DNA from 2 places in the Rhizobium sp. RHZ01 genome. Region 1 is predicted to be linked to the other one. Evidence: riboswitches for the same ligand, from Rfam matches in the RefSeq annotation. Region 1 holds a riboswitch; the other holds the start of a gene.
The links. A riboswitch is a leader RNA that binds a small molecule or an ion and turns the genes downstream of it on or off. The one in region 1 is predicted to bind S-adenosylmethionine.
Positions count from the first base shown of each region.

Region 2: another riboswitch for S-adenosylmethionine. It lies ahead of IB248_RS04110 (O-succinylhomoserine sulfhydrylase); the one in region 1 lies ahead of metA (homoserine O-succinyltransferase).

Region 1 covers NZ_JACUZZ010000014.1:119,975-127,143, reverse strand. The annotation lists gene IB248_RS16365 (thiamine diphosphokinase) at 1-493, shown strand, start outside; gene IB248_RS16360 (ABC-F family ATP-binding cassette domain-containing protein) at 497-2,323, shown strand; gene IB248_RS16355 (DUF5666 domain-containing protein) at 2,518-3,078, shown strand; gene IB248_RS16350 (ABC transporter ATP-binding protein/permease) at 3,083-4,909, opposite strand; SAM riboswitch at 5,060-5,137, shown strand; gene metA (homoserine O-succinyltransferase) at 5,173-6,096, shown strand; gene IB248_RS16340 (aldose epimerase family protein) at 6,222-7,169, shown strand, end outside.
Region 2 covers NZ_JACUZZ010000002.1:269,840-277,008, reverse strand. The annotation lists gene IB248_RS04140 (transporter substrate-binding domain-containing protein) at 1-530, opposite strand, end outside; gene IB248_RS04135 (hypothetical protein) at 746-1,420, shown strand; gene IB248_RS04130 (methyl-accepting chemotaxis protein) at 1,654-3,678, shown strand; gene IB248_RS04125 (hypothetical protein) at 3,802-3,987, opposite strand; tRNA gene IB248_RS04120 (tRNA-Gly) at 4,238-4,311, opposite strand; gene IB248_RS04115 (2'-deoxycytidine 5'-triphosphate deaminase) at 4,367-5,461, opposite strand; SAM riboswitch at 5,534-5,612, shown strand; gene IB248_RS04110 (O-succinylhomoserine sulfhydrylase) at 5,658-6,842, shown strand; gene apaG (Co2+/Mg2+ efflux protein ApaG) at 7,043-7,169, shown strand, end outside.

The sequences.
Region 1 (7,169 bases):
CGATTCCACGCCGGCGGATCTCGAAGCCGCTTTTCCTGACGTCCCCAGGCAACCTTATCCCGCTGCCAAGGCCTCAACCGACGGCGAGATTGCGGTTGCGGAAGCGGTCGCCCGCGGCGCGAAACGCCTCGTCTTGGCCGGCGCCCTTGCAGGCGAACGTTCCGATCATGCCATCCAGCACCTGCTCTATGCCGTCAGCCTGGCGGAGCAGGGTTATGACGTACTGCTCACGTCTGGCAGCGAAGAGGCTGTGCCGCTGATTTCAGGCGCAATCGAACTGGACCTGCCACCAGGCAGTCTCTTTTCGGTGCCTGGCTTCAGCGAACTTCGCGGCCTGACAATCGAAAACGCGCGCTACCCGCTTGCCGACTTCCATTTGCCCTTCGGCTCGTCACGCACCATTTCCAATGTCGCGAAAGGCAAAGTGCGCTTTTCGCTCGAGAGCGGCCGCGCCATTGTGCTCGCCCGCCCCTATGATCTTTCCGGAGTCTGATCTTTGGCGCCTCCCATTCTGAAACTCGACGACGTCTTTCTCAGCTTCGGCGGCACGCCATTGCTTGCCGGCGCCGCCCTGCAGGTGGAGCCCGGAGACAAGATCTGTCTCGTCGGCCGCAACGGCTCCGGGAAGTCGACGTTGCTGAAGATTGCTGCCGGTCTCGTCGAAGCACAGTCGGGAGAGGTCTTCCGCCACCCCTCCTCGACCGTGCGTTATCTCGAACAGGCTCCCGATTTCACCGGATTCAAGACGGTGCAGGCCTATGCCGAAGCCGGCCTCGGCCCGGGTGACGATCATTATCGCGTCACCTATCTCCTCTCGCATCTCGGCCTCACCGGTGAGGAAGATCCACAAAACCTCTCGGGCGGAGAAGCCCGCCGCGCTGCCCTCGCCCGCGTACTCGCGCCAGAACCCGACATCCTGCTGCTCGATGAGCCGACCAACCATCTCGACCTGCCGACCATCGAATGGCTGGAAGGCGAACTGCAGAAGAGCCGCAGTGCGCTCGTCCTGATCTCCCACGACCGCCGTTTCCTGGAGAAGGTTTCAACGGCAACAGTCTGGCTCGACCGCGGCGCATCGCGGCGGCTCGACAGGGGTTTTGCCCATTTCGAAGCCTGGCGTGACCAGGTTCTGGAGGCGGAAGAGCTCGAGCAGCACAAGCTCGGCAAGGCGATCGAGCGCGAAGAGCATTGGCTGCGCTACGGCGTCACGGCCCGGCGCAAGCGCAACATGCGCCGGCTTGGCGAACTGCAGACCATGCGTACTCAGTATCGCGGCCACAAAGGTCCGCAGGGCACCGTGCAGGCAACGGTTTCCGATGCGCAGGAGTCCGGCAAGCTCGTCATCGAGGCCGAGAAGATCACGAAGACCTTCGGCGACCGGCCGATCGTCGCTCCCTTTTCCATCCGCGTGCATCGCGGTGATTGCATCGGTCTCGTCGGCCCGAACGGCGCCGGCAAAACCACGCTGTTGAAGATGCTGACCGGGCAGCTCTTGCCGGACAGCGGCACGGTCAAGCTCGGGACCAATCTGGAAATCGCGACGCTGGATCAGAAGCGCGAAGACCTCAATCCGGAAGAGACGCTCGCCCATTACCTGACCGATGGCCGCGGCGAGAACCTCCTCGTCAACGGCGAGCAGCGGCACGTGACCGGCTATATGAAGGAGTTCCTGTTCCAGCCCGAGCAGGCACGCACGCCGATCAGGAACCTTTCAGGCGGCGAGCGCGCACGGCTGATGCTGGCCCGCATCATGTCGCGCCCGGCGAATCTGTTGATCCTCGACGAGCCGACCAACGACCTTGATATCGAGACGCTGGATCTGCTGCAGGAAATCGTCGCCGGCTTCCCCGGCACCGTGATTCTCGTCAGCCACGACCGCGATTTCCTCGACCGCACGGTGACGTCGACAATCGCGCCGGCTGTGCCGGATGCACCTGACGGTCGCTGGATCGAGTATGCCGGCGGCTATTCGGACATGCTGGCACAACGAAAGGGCGCTATCGACGAGCGACGGAAGGCCGAGAAGGCGGCGGAACGAGCGAAGCCGCAGGAGGCAGCCGCTTCCGCCGGAACGGCAAAAGGAAAAGGCAAGCTTTCCTACAAGCAGAAGTTCGCGCTCGAAAATCTTCCGAAGGAAATGGCCAAGGCGGAAGCCGAAATCGCCAAGCGCGAAGAGCGGATGGCAGATCCCAGCCTGTTCAGCAAAGACCCCACCACGTTCAATCGCCTAGCGGCCGAGATGGAGAAATTCCGCGACAGCCTGACGAAGATGGAGGAGGAATGGCTGGAGCTTGAGATGCTGCGGGAGGAGTTGGAGGGCTGAGACAGCACACCCTCCCATTCCGCCCCATCTGTTGCTGGGCAATCTGGCTTCACTTTTCATTGATTCGTCAGCCTTCGACCGGCGGGACTAAGCTGCGCCCCGTTGCCGCAGTTCGTACGACGGCAAGGATGCAGATCATGCCACACAATCTCAACGCATTGACCGGGCTCGTCTGGGCCGCGGGTTTCCTCACTATGGCGTCACACGGCGCGCTTGCCCAGGAGGCGCAACGCGTGCGCGGTGCGATCGAAAGCCTGAACGGCAACACGCTGGTGGTGAAAACGCGAGAGGGCACCGAGCAGACGGTAAAATTGAAGCCGGATTGGAAGGTCCGCGGCATCAGGAAGGCTTCCGTGGAAGACATCAAGCCAGGGGATTTCGTTGGCGTCGCCTCGTTGCCGAAAGCCGATGGCGGCGATGGTGCTCTAGAAGTGCTGATCTTTCCAGCAGCCATGAAAGGCACCGGAGAAGGCAGTCGCCCCTGGGACCTGAAGCCGAACAGCACGATGACCAACGCAACCGTGGCTAAGGCCGTCAAGGCAGTCGACGGCCACACCATCACGCTCACCTACCAGGGCAAGGAAAAGACGATATCCATTGCCGACGATACACCCATCGTTACCATCGCGCCTGCGGGAAAGAAGGATCTTGTCGCAGGAGCGCGCGTGATCGTAATGGGTGAAAAAGCTGCGGACGGCACTGTGTCCTCGGCGAATGTCACGGTCGGCACAAACGGCGCCGTACCGCCGATGTAAGTGATCAGAGTGCTGGTGCCGGCGCGTTCGGCGCCTTTGCCACGACCTTCATCTCAGGCTTCGCGTGCAGCGCTTCAAGATGCAGAACGCGTGGCTTGAAAGTCTCGACGTATGTGTCTGACCGACCGATGTAGATCATCGTTGCCTCAGGCATGGAAGCGAGGACCTGCATCATCGTCGATTGCCATTCCGGCTCCATGCCCTCCAGCACTTCGTCGAATACAATCCATTTCGGCCGCACGAGAAGCAGGCGAGCGAAACCGATCGCCCGCTGCTCGTCTGAGTCAAGCAGCTTGTCCCAGCGGGCTCGGGTATCAAGCCGGGAAACCAGATTTTGGAGACCTGCCTTTTCCAGCGCCGTAACGACATCGGCATTCTGATAGGCGTCCACGGGTTCCGGAAACGCCAATGCTTCGCGAAGGGTACCACCCGGAATGTAGGCCGATTGCGGGACGAAAAGCATGTCGTCCGTGGGCGGCAAGCCGATCTTGCCGCCGCCGCACGGCCAAAGCTCGGAAAGCGCAAGGAAGAGCAATTTGCGATTCACGTTGTGGTCGCCGTTGATCATGACCTTTTCGCCGGCCTTGATCGTCACCGCGCCTTCGTGCATGCGGAAACCACCGCACTGGTCGATGTCCTCACCGATCTTGGCGGCGATCCGGACATGCTCCAGCGTCAGGTTTCCGGAAGGGTTCCGTTCGTACTTGATCGTTCCCTTCATATTGATCTCGTCATTCATGCTGGTGAGCGCCTGCCGGAAATCGGTGACGCGCATCAGGGTGGCGCGCCATTCGGCGATGGGACCGAAATTCGCGACATACCAGCGAAGGGCGGTGTTGACCTGGTTGAAGGCGCCCACGGACACCATCAGCTGGCCAAACGTCAGGCCGCCGGAGAAGTAGGCGGGTGCGGCAACAATGATCGGGATGACAACGACGAGCCAACCGTAGCCGGCCGATACCCAGGTGAGGTTGACGTTGGCCATCGCCACCCGCTTGATGACGGCAAGCACCGCACTGATGTCGGTGTCGATACGTTTCTGCTCATTCTCCTCGCCGCGTGCCACGGTAATCGCCGGCATGTTCTCGTTGGCATGCATCAGCGCGAAGCGAAGCTCTGCTTCCTTCGAGAAACGATCCGCATTGAGCTTTACAAGCTTGCGGCCCACCAGTTGGCTGAGAATCGATGCGGACGCCGCATAAAAGATCGCAGCCCAAACCATATAGCCCGGAATGGAAAAGGAATGCGTGCCGAAACGGAAGATAAAGCCGCTTGAGAGATCCCACAGAACGCCGATGAAACTGATCAGCAGGATCGTCGCCTGCACCAGCCCGATCATCAGGCTCGTGGTGCTTTCCGCGAGGTTGCGGGCGTCTTCGTGCAAGCGCTGATCGGGATTGACGCCGATGAGGCCGCTGGCCGAAAGCCGAAGCGCACGCTTGCGCTGAAGCCACTGGTTGACAAGATCACGCGTCAGGCCTTCGCGCATGTAGACCGCGGTCATCTGATTGAGCCAGGCCTGCACGACGTTGAGCAGCAGCAGCATGCCGGCGATCAACGCGAAGACCTTCAACTGATGGAAGAAGCCGGGCAGATCACGCCGCGCGATGCTGTCGTAAAATGGCGCGTTCCACTGGTTGAGAATGACGGTGGCATAGGCGGTCGCAAGAATGATGGCGATCAGCGCAGTAGCGATCACCAAGACCCTTCCCCGCACGGGCGAATGCCAGAAAGCCGAGAACATGACCCTCAAGCGATAGCCCAGGCTTAGGTCGTATCCTACTCTGTCCTGCCCTTGAATGCTTGGCCTGCCTTTGAGGTCATCTGCCATTACGCGTCCCTAGTCGTCATTCTACTTCAATAAACGTGGTGATTCGCTGTGTCCACCAACAGATTCTAGCAACCTTTAACGTGTGAGTGACTTCGCATCGACCCCACTCTTCGTATGAGCAATTGATTCGCAGCCCGACTGGCGCTATTTAAGGCACTCCGTGGTGATTTGGCCGGCCGGCTTGCAGCCACGTTAAAGAAGTTGCTAAAGGGCCGCGTGCGGACCGATAGCGATATATTCGTTTCTTTGATCGAGTGACCGCAATGCCCATCAAGATCCCCGATACCTTGCCTGCGTTTGAAACCCTGGTTCAGGAAGGCGTACGCGTGATGACCGAGACGGCGGCAATCCGTCAGGACATCCGGCCGCTGCAGATCGGGCTTCTCAACCTCATGCCCAACAAGATCAAGACGGAATTGCAGATGGCCCGCCTGGTCGGCGCTTCGCCGCTGCAGGTGGAGCTTTCGCTCATCCGCGTGGGCAACCATAAAGCAAAGAACACCTCGGAAGACCATCTTCTCGCCTTCTACCAGACGTGGGAGGAAGTGAAGGACCGCAAGTTCGACGGCTTCATCACAACAGGCGCGCCGATCGAGACACTGCCCTACGAGGACGTGAACTATTGGGGTGAAATGCAGCAGATTTTCGACTGGACGGAAACCAACGTCCATTCGTCGATGAACGTCTGCTGGGGCGCGATGGCCGCGATCTATCATTTCCACGGCGTTCCGAAGTACGAACTCAAGGAGAAGGCCTTCGGTGTCTACCGACACCGGAATCTGAAGCCGTCGTCGGTCTACCTGAACGGTTTCTCCGACAATTTCGAAGTGCCCGTGTCGCGCTGGACCGAGGTTCGCCGCAGCGACATCGAAAAGTCACCAGACCTGGAGATCCTGATGGAATCCAGCGAAATGGGCGTCTGCCTGGTGCATGAACGCAAGGGCAAGCGGCTCTATATGTTCAATCATGTGGAGTACGATTCAACGTCGCTCTCGGACGAGTACTTCCGCGACGTGAATGCCGGCGTGCCGATCAAGATGCCGCACAACTATTTCCCGCACAACGATCCGTCGCTGGCGCCGCAAAATCGCTGGCGCAGCCACGCGCACCTGTTGTTCGGCAACTGGATCAACGAGATCTACCAGACGACACCTTACGATCTCAACGACATCGGCAAGGGCAACTGACAGAAGCCGATGCTAAGCGGCCGCGCCTAGTCTGACCGTGCTTCTTTTTTACGACACCCGTTGCGGTTTGCGGCAAATGGGGGCAGGTTCCCTGCCTCAATTAAAGATATATCTGGATGGTCGCTATGGCGGAAATGTTGAAACGGGAAGTTTTTGGGCAAACCCAGTCGGGCGAGACTGTCTTTCGTGTCGAGATCAAGGGTGGCGGGCTGACCGCCAAGATCATCACCTGGGGCGCCGTCATTCAGGATCTCCGCCTTGACGGTCACGATGCGCCGCTGCTGCTTGGCTTCGACGATTTTGACAGCTACCCCGCCCACTCCTCTTATTTTGGAGCGACGCCTGGGCGCTGCGCAAACCGCATCGGCGGCGGCAAGTTCACCTTGGATGGCAAGAACTATCAACTCGACCTCAACGAGAAGGGCGTTACCCATCTTCACGGCGGCAAGGACAACATCGCCAAGCGGAACTGGACAATCGTCGAGCATGATGCCGACCGCGTCGTGTTGAAGATCGTCGATCCCGACGGTCGCGGCGGCTATCCGGGCAACTGCACCATCCAGGCGACGTACCGGGTACACGGCAACGGCGAATTTTCCGTGACCTACGAATCGACGAGCGATCAACCGACGATCGCTAACGTCTGCCAGCATGCCTATTTCAACCTCGACGGCCGCGACGATGCGCTCGGCCACGACATCATGATTGCGGCCGACGGCTACCTCGTGACGAATGAGTTGCAGATCCCGACCGGAGAGGTACGGCCCGTCGCCGGAACGGTTTTCGACTTCCGCGAGATGTCGCCCATGAAGCGGTTCGACGGTAGCGAACAGGCGCTCTACGATCACAATTTCTGCCTCTCCACCGAACGCACCGCAAAGCGCTCCGTCGCGCTTGCCCGCAGCCTGAACTCAGGCGTTTCGCTGGAAGTTCGCACCACGGAGCCCGGCGTACAGTTCTACGCCGGCTTCAAACTCGACGTGCCTGTGCCAGGCCTCGATGGACGCAAGTATGGTCCCTTCGCCGGCTTCTGCCTGGAAACACAGATCTGGCCGGATGCGATCAACCACGAG
Region 2 (7,169 bases), on a different contig from region 1:
GTCGCCTTGACGACGCCGACCGGATGATCGGCCAGAGCGCTGGCATTCTCGCCCTTGATGGAAGCCTTTAAGTTTCGAACGAAGCGGGCGGGCAGCATGAGATAGGGGCGCGAAAAGGCGAACTGTCGCCGCAGCTCCTCGCTGACGGCGACGCCGGCAATCACGGCATCGCCCTGCGAGGCCGCGAGCGCGGCATTCAGGTCAGCGAACGGCAGCGCCTGGATCTGGCATTTGCTGGCAATCTCCAGCTCGTTACAGATCTCGCGGGCGAGATCGACGTTGAAACCGGAAAGCTTGCCATTCTGATCGGTAAAATTGAACGGTGGAAAGTCGATCGTCGTCAGGAAACGCAGGCGGACGAGCGACGAAAGATCCGGTTTGGCAAGGCGCTCCCTGGAATCGAAAAGCAGCGGCAAGCCTGGCATCGCCTCCTGCGCCGACAACGAGAGCGGGCAGAAAAACACAATCAAAGACAGCCAAAAGCTGCATAGCCCCTTAAGATTCAGGGATGCCAGTTTAAATTGCATCATTATGATCGACCTCGGGGAAAGCATGCACTGCCATTCTGGAAACGGTGTATCAGAGTCATGCGTGTCGGGGAATATGCGTCGGGCGGGATCGAAGACCGCACGCTCTTGGATGATGGTTCAATACGCCACGGCGCGCCGCCTGCGCGCGCGGTAAACGATTCCTACCAGAGGTTCTGCTGCAACTCGGCATCGGCAGGCCGACAATCGCCCGCCCGATGCAGGTCGCACGCCGCAACGGCGCGAGCATCGAACAGGAACTCATTGCAAGCGGCTCCATCGATGCCGACAGCTACTACGCATCCCTGGCGCGCGGGCTCCGGCTTCCCTTCCTTTCGGCAATCGACAGCTCCCTCCTCAACGATGACAAGGCACTCGACAGCCAGCTTCTGCAGGCTCGCTGCGTCCGGCCGAACTACATCAGCAAAGGCATGCTGGCGATCGTGCCTGAAGCCCGAAACCTGGTGATGCGCGAGCCAGCGCGCCTCCCGCGCGAGATGGGCGTGGGCGGCTTTCTGGTGTTCCAGTTGCTGATCGGAGGAATGCTGTTTTCCTCTCTCACCCATCCCTGGCTGATCATGCTCCTTGTCACCACCGCCGGCTACCTAGCGCTCGGCTTTCCGCCCGCCGGCAGCAGCGAAGGCGCGCTCTTGCTCCTCGATCTTGCCAATATGGCGGCAAGCTGCGGCCTCTTTCTGCTGCTCGGCAGGGTCGCGATGCTGCGTGAGGAAAAACGCACCATCGGCTGGCGCTGGATCTATGTCCCGCTCTATTGCCTGATGATCTCGGTGGGGGCATGGCGCGCCCTTCTCGAGCTGCCGAGAAAGCCCTTCTTCTGGGACAAGACGCCTCATGTCCCTGTCAGCACCAGTGAGAAGTTGCGCCCCGCTTAGCATGACTCGTCCCTAGGCGGCGGGACCCGAAATTTTTTCCGGGGACAGATCCCAAGCGTTAGGGCCACATTAAGCAATGTCCCATTCTATTCGCCAGGACGACGCCGGCTCACGGGCCGAATGCATGATGCGCATGTCGAGCCTTCCGGGCATCCCACCATGCCGTATCCCGCGACATAAAATGCTTCAATAGTCGGCCCGCCCGCGGTCGGGTCAAGCGACTGGACATAGCCATGCTGAAGAACTTGAAAATCCGGACGAAGATCATTTCTGTCGTCGCGCTTCTCGGGGCGATCGCGCTCGGGGGCCTCGTTTATGTCATCACCGAATTCCGCGGTGCCGATGCCACCTACAGCGCCTTCATCGATAACGAGGCACTGGCAGCCATGCAGGCATCCCGCGCCAGCGCCTCGGCAACCGCTGCCGTGCTGCAGGTCACGCTTATCGCCGGCCTCAAGCCGGAGACGCCGGCTTTCAATACGGCGCTCACGACGCCAAGCAAGATGCCTCAAGCGCGCGAACGCCTGGAACAGGCGGCGGCTTTGGTACCTAGCCGCAAGCCGGCGATTGACGACATCCTCGTCGGCATCGCCGAGATGGAAGCGCTTTCCAGCAAGGTCATCGACCTCGCCAAGGCAAAGGACAGTGCCGGCGCGCAGCTTGCAGCAAGCATGCTCAATGCGAAGCTGAACACGGTCACTCCGAAAATGATCGCCAACAATGATGCGCTGATGGCATTGCTGAACGATGGCGGCGACGCGCTCTCCATTAGCGTCAACCAGCGCATCACTCTCAGTTTCGTACTGATCGGGCTCGCTGTCATGGGCGCGATCGGCCTTTCTGTGTGGGTCGCGCAATCGGGGATCACCACGCCCATGGTTCGTCTGCGTGACCGGATGGCTCAGCTTGCCGAGGGAGATACGCACGGCGCCATCGACGGCCTCGACCGTCGTGACGAGGTTGGCCAGATGGCCGGCGCCGTTGCCGTCTTCCGCGACAATGCCGTCGATCGTATCCGGCTTGAGGGCGAGGCCGAAAAGAGCCGCAATCTCAGCGACAGCGAACGCCGAGAACGTGAAGCTCAGCGCGCAACCGAGGCTGCCGATCTCGCGCGCGCGGTCAGCGCGCTTGGCGACGGCTTACGCCGGCTGGCCGCAGGCGACCTCGCATCTCGGATCGATACGGCGTTTGTCGGCGACCTCGATAGTCTGCGACAGGATTTCAACAACTCGATCCTGCGCTTGAACGACACTATGCAGACAGTCGGCGCCAACGCCCGCGCCATCACTGCCGGCGCAACCGAGATCCGCGCCTCGGCGGACGAGCTTTCGAAGCGCACCGAGCAGCAGGCAGCGTCCGTCGAGGAGACGGCAGCGGCCCTCGAGGAGATCACCACCACCGTGAAGGATGCCGCCAAGCGTGCCGAGGAAGCACGTGGGCTCGTGGCACGCACGCGCGCCGGTGCAGAAAAGTCCGGCGAAGTGGTCAGCAAGGCCGTCAACGCCATGCAGCAGATCGCGCAATCCTCCGCGGAGATCGGCAACATCATCGGCGTCATCGACGACATCGCCTTCCAGACCAATCTTCTGGCCCTCAACGCCGGCGTCGAGGCCGCGCGCGCCGGTGAAGCCGGCAAGGGCTTTGCCGTCGTTGCCCAGGAGGTGCGTGAACTTGCACAGCGCTCGGCCAATGCCGCCAGGGAGATCAAGTCGCTGATCACCACATCGGGCGACCATGTGCAGACGGGCGTGTCGCTTGTCGGCGAAACCGGCAAGGCGCTTGATGCGATCGTTCACGAGGTTCAGGAGATCAACCAGCACGTCGACGCGATCGCCGAGGCCGCCCGCGAGCAATCGACCGGCCTGCAGGAGATCAACACGGCGGTGAACTCGATGGACCAGGGAACGCAGAAGAATGCGGCCATGGTCGAGGAAAGCACGGCGGCGAGCCACAAGCTCGCGACGGAAGCGGCGACACTCAACAACCTGCTCGACCAGTTCAAGCTGACCGGCACTGGCAGTTTCAGCGCTAACATTGCCGCGGCAGCGCCGCTGCAGGGCACTCACATCCATTCGGCGCCACGGCCGGCCGCGCCGCCGGTCGCAGCCAGAAAGGCACCCGTCCGCATCGCCACTCCGGGTGTCACCCGCCCCTCTAGCTCGCCGGCTCGGGCGCTTGGGCAGAAACTTGCAAGCGCATTTGGTGCAAGCAGCGCCTCTTCGAGCCCACGCGACAACGCCGATTGGACGGAATTCTGATCCCAGCAAAACGGTACAAAAGCAAAGGGCGGCTCAATGCCGCCCTTTTCGATTATAGACTTTCGACTTCAAACAGCGAGCCATGGCCCGGCTGCCGCACAAGACGGAAGCTAAAAAGGGTGCTCAGGCAAACCCGAGCGGAATTTGCTCGACCTTGCGGCCGCGACCATAATCGCGCTCATAGGAAGCACGATCGTCATCGCGCGCAGACGCAAGAACCACTTCCGGCGCATAGTAGCCGTCAGCGTAAGTGCCGGTATCGCCATTCTCCCGGATCTCGCGCTTCGCCGTGAAAATCTTCAAAAGCATTCTGCAACTCCTCCTGATCATGCCGACAACGACCAAGGGGTCGCCTGCGTTCCCGTGATATCGGAGAATAGTTAAAAATTAACCATGTTTATTAGAGGATTGTCAACTATTTCAATTTCCTTCGAGGCTACCTCTTAAGGGCGTTCTTCCTCGTGGAGTAAGACAGCGAACGACGGCGGCCCACGTGGGCACCACGCTCAGACCACAGTGCGGCTGAAATCCGCTCAGTCCCAGCAAAACCATCTGAACTTGGAGCGGGTGAAGGGAATCGAACCCTCGTATTCAGCTTGGGAAGCTGCTGCTCTACCATTGAGCTACACCCGCGTTGGAGCGAGATTTCCAATAGATGGGTGCCGCTGTCAAGCGGGTATCGGCGTTGTCAGATGCGGAAGTGCTTCGAGAGTTTCAGGCCCTGGGCCTGATAGTTGGAGCCGAGGCCGGAGCCGTAGAGGCTCTCGGGGTGCTCCTGCATATGCTCATAGACGAGGCGACCGACGATCTGGCCGTCCTCGAGGATGAAGGGAACCTCGTGGCTGCGGACCTCGAGCACGGCGCGGCTGCCGCGGCCGCCGGCGGGGACGTGGCCGAAGCCGGGGTCGAAGAAGCCTGCATAATGCACGCGAAATTCGCCAACCAACGGATCGAAGGGGGTCATCTCTGCCGCGTAGTGCGGTGGCACATGGATGGCTTCGCGCGAGACGAGAATATAAAACTCGTCCGGATCCAGGATCAGTTCGTTGCGACCGCGGCTATAGAGAGGTTCCCAGAAGTCATAGATGTCGTGCTGCGCCTTCTTGTCGACATCGACGACTGCAGTGTGGTGCTTACCGCGGTAGCCGATCAGTCCATCCTTGTCGCCGGCCAAATCAATCGACAGGGCAATGCCGCCGCCGGAGACGTTCGGCAGCTTGCTGGCGACCAGCGTTTCGGCATCGTGGAGCGCGAGCAATTCCGGCTCCCCAAGTATCGAATGGCCGACCCGGAAGCGGATCTGCGACAGGCGCGAGCCTCGACGCACGACGATCGGGAAAGTACGCGGACTGATTTCGAGATAGAGCGGGCCGGAGTAGCCAGCCGGGATTTTGTCGAACTCCTGCGCGTAGTCGGTGATGACGCGGGTGAAGATATCGAGACGTCCGGTCGAGCTTTTGGGATTGGCCGAGGCCGACATGTCGGCCGACAGGTCGAGGCGCTCCATCAAGGGAACGATATAGACACAGCCGGTCTCCAGCACGGCGCCTTCGCTGAGGTCGACGACGTGGAGGCTGAGGCGATCGAGCTTATCGGACACCAAATGGGAAGGACCCGGCATGAAGCTCGCGCGAACGCGGAATGCCTTCGCGCCAAGCCTGAGGTCAAGGCTTGCCGGTTGGATCTGGTCGTGGTCCAAATCGCGCTCGCTGGTGAGACGTCCCGCCTCAAAGAGCGCGGCTATCGCGCGATCCGCCAAAATTCCTGTTTCGCGAGCCATCATGCCCCATCCATATTCGCGGGAGACAAAACCAAACTCAAGGAATTGACGCAAGCATAGAACGGCAGTATTGCACTTTTATCCCGTGGTGATTTGGCCGGTCGGCTTGCAGCCACGTTAAACAAGTGGCTAAAAGGACCGGGTGCAAAACCGGTCTGCTTTCGCGGCCGGTTTTTTTGTTGTTTGAAAGTGGTGATTCATGAGCAAGACTTGGCGCCCCGCAACCCAACTCGTTCACGACGGCTCTTTGCGCTCGCAATATGGCGAGACCTCGGAAGCCATCTACCTCACGCAGGGCTTCGTCTATGAGAGCGCGGAAGCGGCCGAAGCGCGCTTCAAGGGCGAAACGGAAGGCTATATCTACGCTCGCTACGGCAGCCCGACAAACGACATGTTCGAGAAGCGCATGTGCGCACTGGAAGGCGCAGAGGAAGCCCGCGCCACGGCCTCCGGCATGGCAGCCGTCACCGCCGCAATCCTCTGCCAGGTGAAGGCCGGCGACCACATCGTTGCCGCCCGCGCCCTCTTCGGCTCCTGCCGCTGGGTCGTCGAGACGCTCGCCCCGAAATACGGTATCGAATGCACGCTGGTCGACGGTCGCTATCTGGAAAACTGGGAAAAGGCGATCCGCCCGAACACCAAGGTGTTCTTCCTGGAAAGCCCGACCAATCCGACACTCGAGGTGATAGACATTGCCGGCGTCGCCAAGCTCGCCAACCAGATCGGCGCCAAGGTCGTGGTCGACAACGTCTTCGCCACGCCGATCTTCCAGAAGCCGCTCGAGCTCGGCGCCCATATCGTCGTCTATTCGGCCACCAAGCACATCGACGGCCAGGGCCGCAGCCTCGGTGGCGTCATCCTCTCCGACCGGGAATGGGTCAACGAGAACCTTCAGGACTACTACCGCCACACCGGCCCGGCCATGTCGCCGTTCACGGCATGGACGCTGCTGAAGGGACTCGAGACGCTGCCGCTGCGCGTCAAGCAGCAGACCGAAAACGCATCGAAGATCGCCGACTTCCTGGCCGATCAGCCGAAGGTCGCCAAGGTCATCTATCCCGGCCGCAACGATCATCCGCAGGCCGACATCGTCGCCAAGCAGATGAAGGGTGGCTCGACACTGGTCGCCATCGAACTCAAGGGCGGCAAGGAAGCAGCTTTCGCGCTCCAAAACGCCTTGCAGGTCGTCAAGATCTCCAACAATCTGGGCGACGCCAAGAGCCTGATCACGCATCCGGCTACGACGACGCACAAGAACCTGACCGACGAAGCACGGGCGGAGCTCGGCATTTCCGGCGGTACCGTTCGTCTTTCCGCCGGCATCGAGGACACGGACGACCTGATCGAGGACTTCGCCCAGGCTCTCGCAAAAGTGAACGCCTGATCAGCCGACATCGGCCGGATCGACGCAAATCCGGCCGACCGCCACATGCTGCTTTGCCCCACCCAAGACAGGTCAAAGTCAGGCTTAAGTGGCGAAACTTCTTGCCTTTACAGGCATTACGGACGTGATCGACTATCGGTTTATTGACGGATCGGCTGTCGTATAAGATACCGGTAACGTATATTGACTATGGTGTAGGCATGTACCGCGCCCTTACACGAGACATTGAAGTCGTCGTCGAACCTTTTTATCTGGAGGAGCAATCCGATCCGGAAGACGATCGCTATGTCTGGGGCTACCGGATCGTCATCAGCAACAATTCCGACA